Regions from separate parts of the Lelliottia sp. EB106-05-01-XG201 genome, predicted to be linked through region 1. Evidence: predicted binding sites of a transcription regulator. Region 1 holds the regulator's gene; each other region holds the start of a gene.

What was found. Region 1 encodes CRP, which controls carbon source genes, mostly activating them, when cyclic AMP is high. Its sites were predicted from a motif close to ATGTGANNNNNNTCACAT; they were not measured.
Region 2: garD (galactarate dehydratase) is a predicted target of CRP. The motif match lies at 1,828-1,845, and genes of this name have one in related genera.
Region 3: rhaS (HTH-type transcriptional activator RhaS) is a predicted target of CRP. The motif match lies at 1,674-1,691, and genes of this name have one in related genera.

The regions. Positions count from the first base shown of each region.
Region 1 is NZ_JBYTDV010000001.1:4,325,378-4,329,570, forward strand. It holds gene AC3WS9_RS20295 (YheU family protein) at 1-127, shown strand, start outside; gene AC3WS9_RS20300 (phosphoribulokinase) at 158-1,027, shown strand; gene AC3WS9_RS20305 (OsmC family protein) at 1,114-1,518, opposite strand; gene crp (cAMP-activated global transcriptional regulator CRP) at 1,825-2,457, shown strand; gene AC3WS9_RS20315 (YccS/YhfK family putative transporter) at 2,516-4,193, shown strand, end outside.
Region 2 is NZ_JBYTDV010000001.1:4,113,497-4,117,689, reverse strand. It holds gene AC3WS9_RS19180 (DeoR family transcriptional regulator) at 1-6, shown strand, start outside; gene garD (galactarate dehydratase) at 134-1,705, opposite strand; gene AC3WS9_RS19170 (MFS transporter) at 2,118-3,452, shown strand; gene garL (2-dehydro-3-deoxyglucarate aldolase) at 3,624-4,193, shown strand, end outside.
Region 3 is NZ_JBYTDV010000001.1:4,708,937-4,713,129, forward strand. It holds gene rhaR (HTH-type transcriptional activator RhaR) at 1-636, opposite strand, end outside; gene rhaS (HTH-type transcriptional activator RhaS) at 709-1,545, opposite strand; gene rhaB (rhamnulokinase) at 1,847-3,277, shown strand; gene rhaA (L-rhamnose isomerase) at 3,313-4,193, shown strand, end outside.

The DNA of each region.
Region 1 (4,193 bases):
TGAGCGTTCGCTCGAACAAAAGGTCGCCGATGTCAAACGGCAGCTACAAAGCGGCGAGGTGTTACTGGTGTGGTCTGAACTGCACGAAACGGTCAACATCATGCCGCGCAATCAGTTTCGCGGTTGATTGTTCCATCTTTCCATTCAGGGAGTTGCTATGTCCGCCAGACATCCGGTTATTGCCGTCACGGGTTCGAGTGGTGCGGGAACCACCACCACCAGCCTCGCTTTTCGCAAGATCTTCGCGCAGCTCAACCTGCGCGCGGCCGAGGTGGAGGGCGATAGCTTTCATCGCTTCACCCGTCCTGAAATGGACATGGCTATCCGCAAAGCCCGCGATTTAGGCAAGCACATCAGCTACTTCGGGCCAGACGCCAACGACTTTGGCCTGCTGGAACAAACCTTTCAGGACTACGGCCACACGGGCAAAGGCCAGTCGCGCAAGTACCTGCACACCTACGACGAAGCGGTACCCTGGAATCAGGTACCAGGCACATTTACTCCGTGGCAGCCCCTGCCGGAGCCGACTGACGTGCTGTTTTACGAAGGATTGCACGGCGGCGTGGTGACGCCGCAGCATGACGTGGCGCGCCACGTGGATCTGCTGGTCGGCGTGGTGCCGATTGTCAATCTGGAGTGGATTCAAAAGCTGACCCGCGACATGAGCGAGCGCGGCCATTCGCGCGAAGCGGTGATGGATTCGGTGGTGCGTTCGATGGAGGATTACATTAACTTCCTGACGCCGCAGTTTTCCCGCACCCACATCAACTTCCAGCGCGTTCCGACAGTCGACACCTCTAACCCGTTTGCGGCGAAAACCATTCCTTCGCTAGATGAAAGCTTTGTGGTGATCCATTTCCGTAACCTGGAAGGCATCGATTACCCGTGGCTGCTGGCGATGCTGCAGGGCTCATTCATTTCGCATATCAATACGCTGGTGGTGCCGGGCGGGAAGATGGGGCTGGCGATGGAGTTGATCATGATGCCGCTGGTGCAGCGGTTGATGGAAGGCAAGAAGATCGCCTGAGGTTTGATGCCGGATGGCGCTGCGCTTATCCGGCCTACAAAAGCACGAACGTAGGGCGGGTTAGCGAAGCGCCACCCGCCAACGAATTAAGCGTCAATCACTTCATACGAATGGGTAATCTTCACCGCTTTTTCCAGCATCAGCGCCACAGAGCAGTACTTCTCCGCAGACAAATCCACCGCGCGGGACACCGCGGCATCTTTCAGCTCTTTACCGGTGACAATAAAATGCAGATTGATATGCGTAAACAGACGCGGCGCTTCTTCGCGACGCTCTGAGGTCAGCTTCACTTCGCAGTCGGTCACATCGTGACGGCCTTTTTGCAGAATCGACACCACGTCAATTGCGCTGCACCCGCCAGCCGCCATCAGCACCACTTCCATCGGGCTTGGCGCTTTATCTCCGGAGTTACCGTCCATCAAAATCTGGTGCCCTGAAGCGGATTCGCCAAGGAACGTTAAACCTTCAACCCATTTCACACGCGCTTGCATTTTTATTAACTCCGAAGTTGCATTTTTATGAACAGATTACGCGTGCGTTACAATTCTCGCAACGGAAGGCGACCTGCATCATGCTGAAGCGAGACACCAGGAGACACGCGGCTAAAGCTATGCTAAAACAGTCTCGATGCTACAGTAATACATTGACGTTACACATGTATGCAGAGGACATCAAACTTTACTGGCTGCGAACAGTGCGACAGCCACTTCCCAGGTACGGGTAAGAATTCGATTGCAACCCCAGAGTCAGGATGCGATTTTGACTCTGAGACAGCTTATAACAGAGGATAACAGCGCATGGTGCTTGGCAAACCGCAAACAGACCCGACTCTCGAATGGTTCTTGTCTCATTGCCACATTCATAAGTACCCATCGAAGAGCACGCTGATTCACCAGGGTGAAAAAGCGGAAACGTTGTATTACATCGTCAAAGGCTCGGTGGCAGTGCTGATCAAAGATGAAGAAGGGAAAGAGATGATCCTTTCTTATCTGAACCAGGGCGATTTCATCGGTGAACTGGGCCTGTTTGAAGAAGGCCAGGAACGTAGCGCCTGGGTGCGTGCGAAAACCGCGTGTGAAGTCGCTGAGATCTCCTACAAGAAATTCCGTCAGCTGATCCAGGTGAACCCGGACATCCTGATGCGCCTTTCTTCGCAGATGGCTCGCCGCCTGCAGGTCACTTCCGAGAAAGTGGGCAACCTCGCCTTCCTGGACGTCACCGGTCGCATCGCGCAGACGCTGCTGAACCTGGCGAAACAACCTGACGCCATGACCCACCCGGACGGTATGCAAATTAAAATTACCCGTCAGGAAATTGGTCAGATCGTGGGCTGTTCTCGCGAAACCGTAGGTCGTATCCTGAAAATGCTGGAAGATCAAAACCTGATCTCCGCTCACGGTAAAACTATCGTGGTCTACGGGACCCGTTAATTCCGCAAAATCCGGCGTGCCATCGCAAGATGTCACGCCGTTTTTGTCTCTGACGACTATGTGGCGCAGGCTGATTTATCACCCGGAAGTTAACTACGCACTACGTCAAACTCTGGTGTTATGTCTTCCCGTGGCCGTTGGTTTGATCCTGGGCCATCTGCAACAGGGGCTGCTGTTTTCTCTCGTCCCCGCCTGCTGCAACATTGCCGGTCTCGATACTCCCCACAAACGCTTTTTCAAACGTCTGATTATCGGCGGCTGCCTGTTTGCCGGATGTAGCCTCGCCGTGCAGCTGCTGCTGGCGCGCGATATCCCGCTGCCGCTCATTCTGACCGTGCTGGCGATGACGCTGGGCGTCACGGCGGAGATCAGCGCGCTTCACGCCCGCCTGCTGCCCGCATCGCTCATTGCCGCCATTTTCACGCTGAGTCTCGCCGGAAATATGCCCGTCTGGGAGCCGCTGCTGATCTATGCCGCCGGCACGCTGTGGTACGGGCTGTTTAACTGGTTCTGGTTCTGGATGTGGCGAGAGCAACCGCTGCGCGAATCCCTGAGCCTGCTCTACGTCCAGCTCGCCGAATATTGCGAAGCCAAATACACCCTGCTGACGCAGCACACGGACCCGGAAAAGTCCCTGCCGCCGCTGCTGTCGCGCCAGCAAAAAGTGGTCGATCTCATCAGCCAGTGTTATCAGCAGCTGCACATGCTGGCGGCCAATAAAAATCATGAATACAAACGCCTGCTGCGCGTCTTCCAGGTCGGGCTGGATCTGCAGGAGCATATCTCCGTCAGCCTGCATCACCCGCAGGAGGTGCAAAAGCTGGTGGAGCGCAGCCACGCCGAGGCGGTGATCCGCTGGAACGCCCAGACGGTCGCGGCTCGCCTGCGCGTGCTGGCGGACGATATTCTGTATCATCGCTACCCGACGCGCTTTACCATGGATAAACAGCTGGGAGCGCTGGAGAAAATCGCGCGCCAGCATCCGGATAACCCGGTCGGGCAGTTCTGCGCATGGCACTTTAGCCGCATCGCGCGCGTGCTGCGCACCCAGCGCCCGCTCTACTCCCGCGACCTGATGGCCGATAAGCAAAAACGTCTGCCGCTGCTGCCTGCGCTGAAAAGCTATCTGTCGCTGAAATCCTCCGCCCTGCGCAACGCCGCGCGCATCAGCGTCATGCTCAGCGTGGCGAGCCTGATGGGTGTCGCGCTGCACTTACCGAAGCCCTACTGGATCCTCATGACCGTGCTGTTTGTCACCCAGAACGGCTATGGCGCCACGCGAGTGCGCATTCTTCACCGGGCGCTCGGGACTTTTGCCGGGTTAGTGATTGCCGGGGTGACGCTGCACTTCCACGTTCCCGACGGCTACACCCTGGCGGGAATGCTGGTGATTACGCTCGTGGGCTATCTGATCATCCGTAAAAACTACGGCTGGGCGATGGTCGGGTTTACGGTGACGGCGGTATATACCCTGCAACTCCTGACCCTGAACGGCGAGCAGTACATTGTCGCGCGGCTGGTGGATACGCTTATTGGCTGTTTGATCGCCTTCGGCGGCATGGTCTGGCTGTGGCCGCAATGGCAAAGCGGCTTGTTACGCCAGAACGCCCACGATGCGCTCGAAGCCGATCAGCAGGCGATTCGTTTGATACTGAGCGACGATCCCAAAGCCTCGCCGCTGGCCTATCAGCGCATGAAGGTCAACCAGGCGCACAACGCCCTGTTTAACTCGCTGA
Region 2 (4,193 bases), 210 kb from region 1:
CAGTAAGTGTCAACTGAGCCGGGTGGCGGCGGCAAGGTAAAAGCAAACGGCAACCCTTGTGTTGCCGTTTTGGTGTGTTCTCCCTCTCCCTGTGGGAGAGGGTCGGGGTGAGGGCTTCAGGCAGCAAAAGGCATCACGTCACCGGAGCCGGGTTAAACACCGCCAGCTGGTTGTGCAATCCCCATTGATCCGAGAAGGTTTTCTTGCGTCCGCTCGCGACATCCAGAATAAAGTGGAACAGTTTCCAGCCCACGTCCTCAATGGTCTCTTCACCCGTCGCAATCGTCCCCGCGTTGATATCCATTAAGTCATACCAGCGGTTTGCCAGCTCGGTTCGGGTCGCCATCTTGATTACCGGAACCGCCATCAGCCCGTACGGCGTGCCGCGCCCGGTGGTGAACACCTGCACCGTAATGCCTGACGCCACCTGCTGCGTGCCGCAGACAAAATCGCTGGCTGGTGTCGCGGCATAAATCAGGCCGCGTTTGGTCGGTCGCTGGCCCGGAGAAAGCACTTCCGAGATTGCGCTTTGGCCGGATTTGGCAATCGAGCCGAGGGCTTTTTCCACCACGTTCGCCAGCCCGCCTTTTTTGTTACCCGGAGACGGGTTCGCGCTGCGGTCGGTTTGCCCCATGTCGAGATAATTGTCATACCAGGCCATCTCTTCCAGCAGGCGCTTGCCCACCTCTTCGTTGATGGCACGTGGAGTCAGAAGATGGATCGCATCGCGCACTTCGGTCACTTCCGAGAACATCACCGTCGCACCGCAGCGCACAAACAGGTCGGAGGCATAGCCGACAGCCGGGTTAGCGGTGACGCCGGAGAATGCATCGCTGCCGCCGCACTGTGTGCCCACGACCAGCTCAGATGCCGGACAGGTTTCGCGCTGGCGTTTGTTCAGTTTTTCCAGGTGGCGCACGGCGACCTGCAGAATATCGTCCACCATGGATTTGAAGCCGACGTGATGCTCGTCCTGCAGACGGACAATGCTGGCGTCATCCACCGCAATCGCCTGCACATCGTCGGTGCCCTGCAGCAGGCGCTCCGGCTGGAGTTTTTCACAGCCCAAGCCAATCACCATCACTTCCCCGCCGAAATTCGGGTTGAGCGAAATGTTGTGAATGGTACGAATCGGCACCACGGCAGCCGGGGCGTTGATCGCCACGCCGCAGCCGTAGAGGTGGTTCAGACCCACCACGCCGTCGACGTTCGGGTATTTCGGCAGTAGATCGCGTTCGATGATTTTCACCACATAATCCACCACGCCCGCCACGCAGTGCACGCTGGTGGTGATGCCGAGCAAGTTTTTGGTGCCGACGCTGCCATCTTTATTGCGATAGCCTTCGAAGGTATAGCCTTCCAGCGGCGGCAGCGGTTCTGGCATGCGGGTCGCCAGCGGCAGGGTGTTCAGTGGCGGCGCTTTCGGCAGCTCAACCAGTGACTCGTCAATCCAGCTCCCCTGCGGGATCGCCCGCACGGCGTAGCCGATGACCTCTCCGTAACGGACGATTTCACCCTGGGCAGGAATATCCACCAGCGCGACTTTATGGCCCTGGGGAATATGCTCGATAAGCGTCAGGCCATCGGGGAAACGTGTTCCTGCTTTCAGACCATTGTCGTTAACAATAATCGCCACGTTATCCGTGTCGTGTACCTTTATATAAAACGCCGTCGGCGACTGTTGTCGAATTTCGATGTCGGCCATTGCTCATTATTCTCCAGTAAATCTTTCGATATTAATGCGGTATGAGAGTATTTATTTTCTTATTGTCAGAAATAAAAACGCTGCCTTCTTGAATAAAGGATGTCAGGAGTCGAAAGATAAAAATGTGACGAAGATCACTCCGCTAAGTCTGCATCCGCGCCACCTGGCAGGCAATGCGTAAATCTGTGCATCAGCGCCCATGCTCTTGTGCATATGCTCAAAATAACGTTGATACGGACGTTTAAAATTGAGCGATGCGACAATGTGCAGGGACGGGGCGATGTTTATACTGAATCACGGTTTCAATGCATCTGGTTAATTAACGGATATTGCCTGCTATCGATAAATAATCAGTAAAGACTTTTCCAAAAATAATAAAAATACCTGGATCGATGTGCCTGAGGAAATAAACATGTCACTGGAAACAGCTGTAGAAACGAAAAAGGGTATTCATACCCGTCATTTAATATTACTGATTATTTTTATCGTCACGGCGGTAAACTACGCTGACCGCGCGACGCTGTCGATTGCCGGGACAGAAGTGGCGAAAGAGCTGCAGCTCAGCGCCGTATCGATGGGCTATATCTTCTCCGCGTTTGGCTGGGCTTACCTGCTGATGCAGATCCCCGGCGGCTGGCTGCTCGATAAATTTGGTTCGAAAAAGGTCTATACCTACAGCCTGTTCTTCTGGTCGCTGTTTACCTTCCTGCAGGGCTTTGTCGATTTCTTCCCGCTGGCATGGGCCGGTATCTCCATGTTCTGTATGCGCTTCATGCTCGGTTTCTCGGAAGCGCCATCCTTCCCGGCTAACGCCCGTATTGTGGCGGCCTGGTTCCCGACCAAAGAGCGCGGCACCGCCTCGGCGATTTTTAACTCCGCGCAGTATTTCTCGCTGGCACTCTTCTCGCCGCTGCTCGGCTGGCTGACCTTCGCGTGGGGCTGGGAACATGTCTTTACCGTGATGGGGGTGATTGGCTTCATCCTCACCGCGATGTGGGTGAAGTTCATCCATAACCCGACCGATCACCCACGCATGTCTGCCGAAGAGCTGAAGTTTATCTCTGACGGCGGCGCGGTGGTCGACATGGATCATAAGAAGCCGGGCGACAAAGCGGCGAGCGGTCCAAAGCTGCATTACATCAAACAGTTATTGACCAACCGCATGATGCTGGGCGTGTTTTTTGGTCAATACTTTATCAACACTATCACCTGGTTCTTCCTCACCTGGTTCCCGATTTACCTGGTGCAGGAGAAGGGGATGTCGATTCTGAAAGTCGGCATGGTGGCGTCCATCCCGGCGCTGTGCGGTTTCGCCGGTGGCGTGCTGGGCGGGGTATTCTCGGACCATCTGATTAAATCCGGCAAGTCGATCACCCTGGCGCGTAAGCTGCCGATCGTGCTCGGCATGCTGTTGGCGTCCTCCATTATTCTGTGCAACTACACCAACAACACGGCGCTGGTTGTCGCGCTGATGGCGCTGGCGTTCTTCGGTAAAGGTTTTGGTGCCCTGGGCTGGCCGGTCATTTCCGACACTGCGCCAAAAGAGATTGTAGGCCTGTGCGGTGGCGTGTTTAACGTCTTCGGCAACGTGGCGTCGATTGTCACCCCGCTGGTGATTGGTTATCTGGTGAGTGAACTGCATTCATTCAATGCGGCGCTGGTCTTCGTCGGCTGTTCTGCTCTGATGGCAATGTTCTGTTACGTCTTTGTTGTCGGTGATATCAAGCGTATGGAATTGCAGAAATAAGTGTCTATCTCATTAGGCTATCTTGCTTGTCAGTTTGTACATGGGCAGTGCTCAAAATCCTCACGTACTACGTGTACGCTCCGGTTTTTCCGCGCTGTCCATGCACAAACTGCCAGCGCCGATAACGCCTACTGAGATAGCCACAATCACGATTCATTGAAGGTAAAAGCGATGAGTAACGATATTTTCCCGAATAAATTTAAAGCGGCCCTGGCGGCAAAAGAGATTCAGATTGGCTGCTGGTCTGCGCTGGCAAGCCCGATCAGCACCGAAGTTCTGGGGCTGGCCGGTTTTGACTGGCTGGTGCTCGACGGTGAACACGCGCCGAACGATATCAGCACCTTTATTCCGCAGCTGATGGCGCTGAAAGGCAGCCACAGCGCGCCGGTGGTGCGTGTCCCGACCAACGAGCCGGTGATTATCAAACGCCTGCTGGATATTGGCTTCTATAACTTCCTGATCCCCTTTGTGGAGACGGTAGAAGAGGCGGTGCAGGCCGTGGCCTCGACCCGCTATCCGCCGGAAGGCATTCGCGGGGTATCGGTTTCCCATCGCGCCAACATGTTTGGCACCGTGCCGGACTACTTTGCCCAGTCCAACAAGAACATCACTATTCTGGTTCAGATTGAGAGCCAGCAGGGCGTGGACAACGTCGACGCCATCGCCGCCACCGATGGTGTGGACGGGATCTTCGTCGGTCCAAGCGATCTGGCGGCGGCATTGGGTCACCTCGGCAACGCC
Region 3 (4,193 bases), 380 kb from region 1:
CTGCTGGCGCAACGCGCGCTCGCTGCACTGCTCCTGCTCACAAAATTTCTCCAGCACAAAGCTGCGGTTCAGACTTCCCGCGAGCGTGGTGATGAGCTTATCCAGCAGCGCTTCCTGCTCGGTGGTTGAAGGGTTGTCCGTGGCGTAGCGGTAGCGTTTGAGGGTCATCACCAACTGGGCGAAGAGAAGCTCGGCCATCTCGTTCGCGCCCGGTTCAGCCTTCTGGCTCTCCTGTTCTAACTGGGTGATGACGTGGCGCACCTGAGTCATGCCGTTGCTGCTCAACCGCCAGTGCGGGGCGGTGTGCGCTTCATTAAATCCGGGGATGTATCCTGCCCAATCGACGTTGAGTTTGAGCCGGTCCGGGCAGTAAATCACGTTCTGTAAAACCAGGTCGTTAACCGAGGCGTAGGAGTGTTTGTCTTCCGCGCGGATATAAAACAGATCGCCGCGGGTGATGCGATACGGGCGGTCGTTGAGGACGTGCAGGCCGTTGCCGCGCCACACCAGCACCAGTTCGCAAAACTCGTGCGTGTGCTCGGCAAAGACGTTTTGCGGATAGCGATCGGCCACCGCGACGGCCTGCCCGGCGTTAGCAAAGAAATCGGTTTTGCGAAGGATTAACGGAGCGCCCACAACACACCTCAACGGCTAATAACCTGCCATTATTAGCCGTTTTGCGCCGAAAAAACGGTGATTGTCCTCGCGTTACTGAAGTGACGCATCCCGTCCCTGGCGGATTTCGCGCGGCGACCAGCTAAATTCCCGGCGAAACAGCGTCGAAAAGTGGTTACTGTCGCCAAACCCGCAGCGATAAGCGATATCCGTGACGCTTTCGTCCGTGTGGCGCAGCAGGTGGCGGGCTTTGATCAGCCGCAGCCGGTTGAGATAGCGCTGCGGCGTCAGGCCCGTGTGCTGCTTGAGCTGGCGATGCAGCGTGCGCAGGGAGAGTGAAAACCTGTCTGCCACCGTCTCCCAGCACACCTCTTCCGCGAAGTGATCTTCCAGCCACGCCATCAGCAGGTTGAGGCGCGCATCGTTGTTTTCCGCCCCTTCCACCAGGCTGCTGCGGCGCAGCAACACCAGCAGCTGCATAAACAGCAGCTCCCGGCTGGCGCGGGCGTGGGTTTCGGCATTGTCTTCGGCGTTTTCCATCTGCCCCACCAACTGACGCACCTGTTGCAGCGTCGACTGATTCACCCGCCAGTGCGACGGGTAATGCCCGTCCTGCTCCTGCGGCAGCAGCTGGTTGAGCCCGGAGAGAAACTGGAACGCATCCGGAGAACGGTAAAGCACGTTGGTCAGGCACAGGTTGTCCGTATGTTCATACAAGTGCCGGTCATGGTCGCGCACGAAGCACACCGTCCCGCCGCTGATGGTGTAGGGCTGGCCGTTGAACACGTGAATGCCCGTCCCGTGCTCAACAATCACAATCTCATGAAAATCATGATGATGTTCAGGAAAGGCCGCCTGAGGCAGCCGCGGCTCGATCGCCACCGGCGAACTTCCTGAAGGGAAAAAATCCACGCTGTGCAGTACGGTCATAACGGCCACCACCAATGAGAAATGTTCTCAAAATAGTAATTAAGGGCCGGGTTTCTCACCTTCAATTTTCGACGTCAAAGCGTGCAAAGCCTGTCCGTTTTTCAAGAAACGGCGGGAAAGATCGGGAAATGCGGCAACGGTCACACGGCCTGAAAACCGCGTCATGACTGGAAACTGTGAACTCCCTCACGTTCATCTTTGCTTTCTTGCCAGCGCGGGATTTTGCCTGTCAGTGGCGAGAAGGTGCGTTTTTCTTCCCTTTCTTAGACTGTTTCGCAATGACTCCAAGAAGGACCGAATTATGACCTCTCGCCATTGTGTGGCTGTCGATTTAGGCGCATCCAGCGGGCGCGTGATGCTCGCCAGCTACGTGCCTGCACAGCGCGCACTTTCGCTTCGTGAAATCCATCGCTTCGGTAACTGCCTGCAAAAGCAGGACGGCGTGGAGACCTGGGATATTGACAGTCTGGAAGCGGAAATCCGCACCGGCCTGAACAAGGTCTGCGACGAAGGGATTTTGATCGACAGCATCGGGATTGACACCTGGGGCGTCGATTTTGTCCTGCTCGACCGCAACGGCAACCGCGTCGGCCTGCCCGTTGCCTACCGCGACAGCCGGACTGACGGCGTGATGGCCCGCGCCATTGACCAGCTCGGCAAAGCCGACATCTACGGGCGCAGCGGCATCCAGTTCTTACCCTTTAACACCCTCTATCAGCTGCGCGCTCTGGTGGAACAGCAGCCGGAGCTGGTGGCGAACGTCGCCCACGCCCTGCTGATCCCGGATTACTTCAGCTACCGCCTGACCGGGAAAATGAACTGGGAATACACCAATGCCACCACCACCCAACTGGTGAACATCAATTCCGATACCTGGGATGAACACCTGCTCGGCTGGACCGGCGCATCGCCTGCCTGGTTCGGTACGCCGACCCATCCCGGGAATGTGATCGGTCACTGGATTTGCCCACTGAAAAATGAAATCCCGGTGGTCGCCGTCGCCAGCCACGATACCGCCAGCGCGGTGATTGCCTCGCCGCTGGCAGACAAAAACGCGGCCTATCTCTCGTCCGGCACCTGGTCGCTGATGGGCTTTGAGAGCAAAACGCCCTACACCTGCGAAAAGTCGCTGGCGGCGAACATCACCAACGAGGGCGGCGCGGAAGGCCGCTACCGGGTGCTGAAAAATATCATGGGGCTGTGGCTGCTCCAGCGAGTGCTGAAAGAGCAGAACATTACCGACCTGGCGCGCCTGATTGCCGACACAGAAAAGCTGCCCGCCTGTCGTTTCGTGATCAACCCGAACGACGACCGCTTTATCAATCCGCGCAATATGAGCGCCGAGATCCAGGCCGCCTGCCGCGAGAGCGCGCAGCCCGTGCCGCAGACTCCGGCTGAACTGGCGCGCTGCATTTTTGACAGCCTCGCCCTGCTCTACGCCGACGTTCTGAACGAGCTGGCGGCGCTTCGCGGTAAGCCGTTCTCTCAGCTGCACATCGTGGGCGGCGGCTGCCAGAACCAGCTGCTGAACCAGCTCTGCGCCGACGCCTGCGGGATCACCGTGGTCGCGGGCCCTGTTGAGGCCTCGACGCTGGGCAATATCGGCATTCAGCTGATGACCCTGGACGAGCTTTCCAGTGTTGACGATTTCCGGGCGGTGGTGACTCACAACTACCCGCTCACCACTTTTACCCCTAATCCCTGCCATGAAATTGCCCGCTATCAGGCGTAGTTTCTGCAAAAACGACTGACAAAGGAGCTTTGCGCATGACCACTCAACTTGAACAAGCCTGGGAACTGGCTAAACAGCGTTTCGCCGCCGTAGGCGTGGATGTCGAAGAGGCGCTGCGTCAGCTCGACCGTCTGCCGGTCTCCATGCACTGCTGGCAAGGCGACGACGTCGCGGGCTTTGAAAACAGCGGCGGCGCGCTGACGGGCGGCATTCAGGCGACCGGCAACTATCCGGGCAAAGCGCGCAATGCCACCGAACTGCGGGCCGATCTGGAGCTGGCGCTGAGTCTGATTCCTGGACCAAAACGTCTGAACCTGCACGCGATTTACCACGAAGCCAGCGAGCCGGTGGCGCGTAATGAAATCAAACCGGAACACTTTAAGAACTGGGTGGAGTGGGCCAAAGCCAACAAACTGGGGCTGGATTTTAACCCGTCCTGCTTCTCACATCCGCTGAGCGCCGACGGTTTTACCCTCTCCCACGCCGACGATGAGATTCGCCAGTTCTGGATCGACCACGTCAAAGCCAGCCGCCGCGTGTCGGCCTATTTTGGTGAACAGCTCGGCACGCCGTCGGTGATGAACATCTGGATCCCGGACGGCATGAAAGACATCACCGTGGACCGCCTGGCCCCGCGCCAGCGCCTGCTGGAAGCGCTCGACGAGGTGATCAGCGAGAAACTCAACCCGGCGCATCACATCGATGCGGTGGAAAGTAAGCTGTTCGGCATTGGCGCGGAGAGCTACACCGTTGGCTCGAACGAGTTCTACATGGGATACGCCACCAGCCGCCAGACCGCCCTGTGCCTGGACGCGGGCCACTTCCACCCGACTGAGGTGATCTCCGACAAAATCTCCGCCGCCATTCTGTACGTTCCGCGCCTGCTGCTGCACGTCAGCCGCCCGGTACGCTGGGA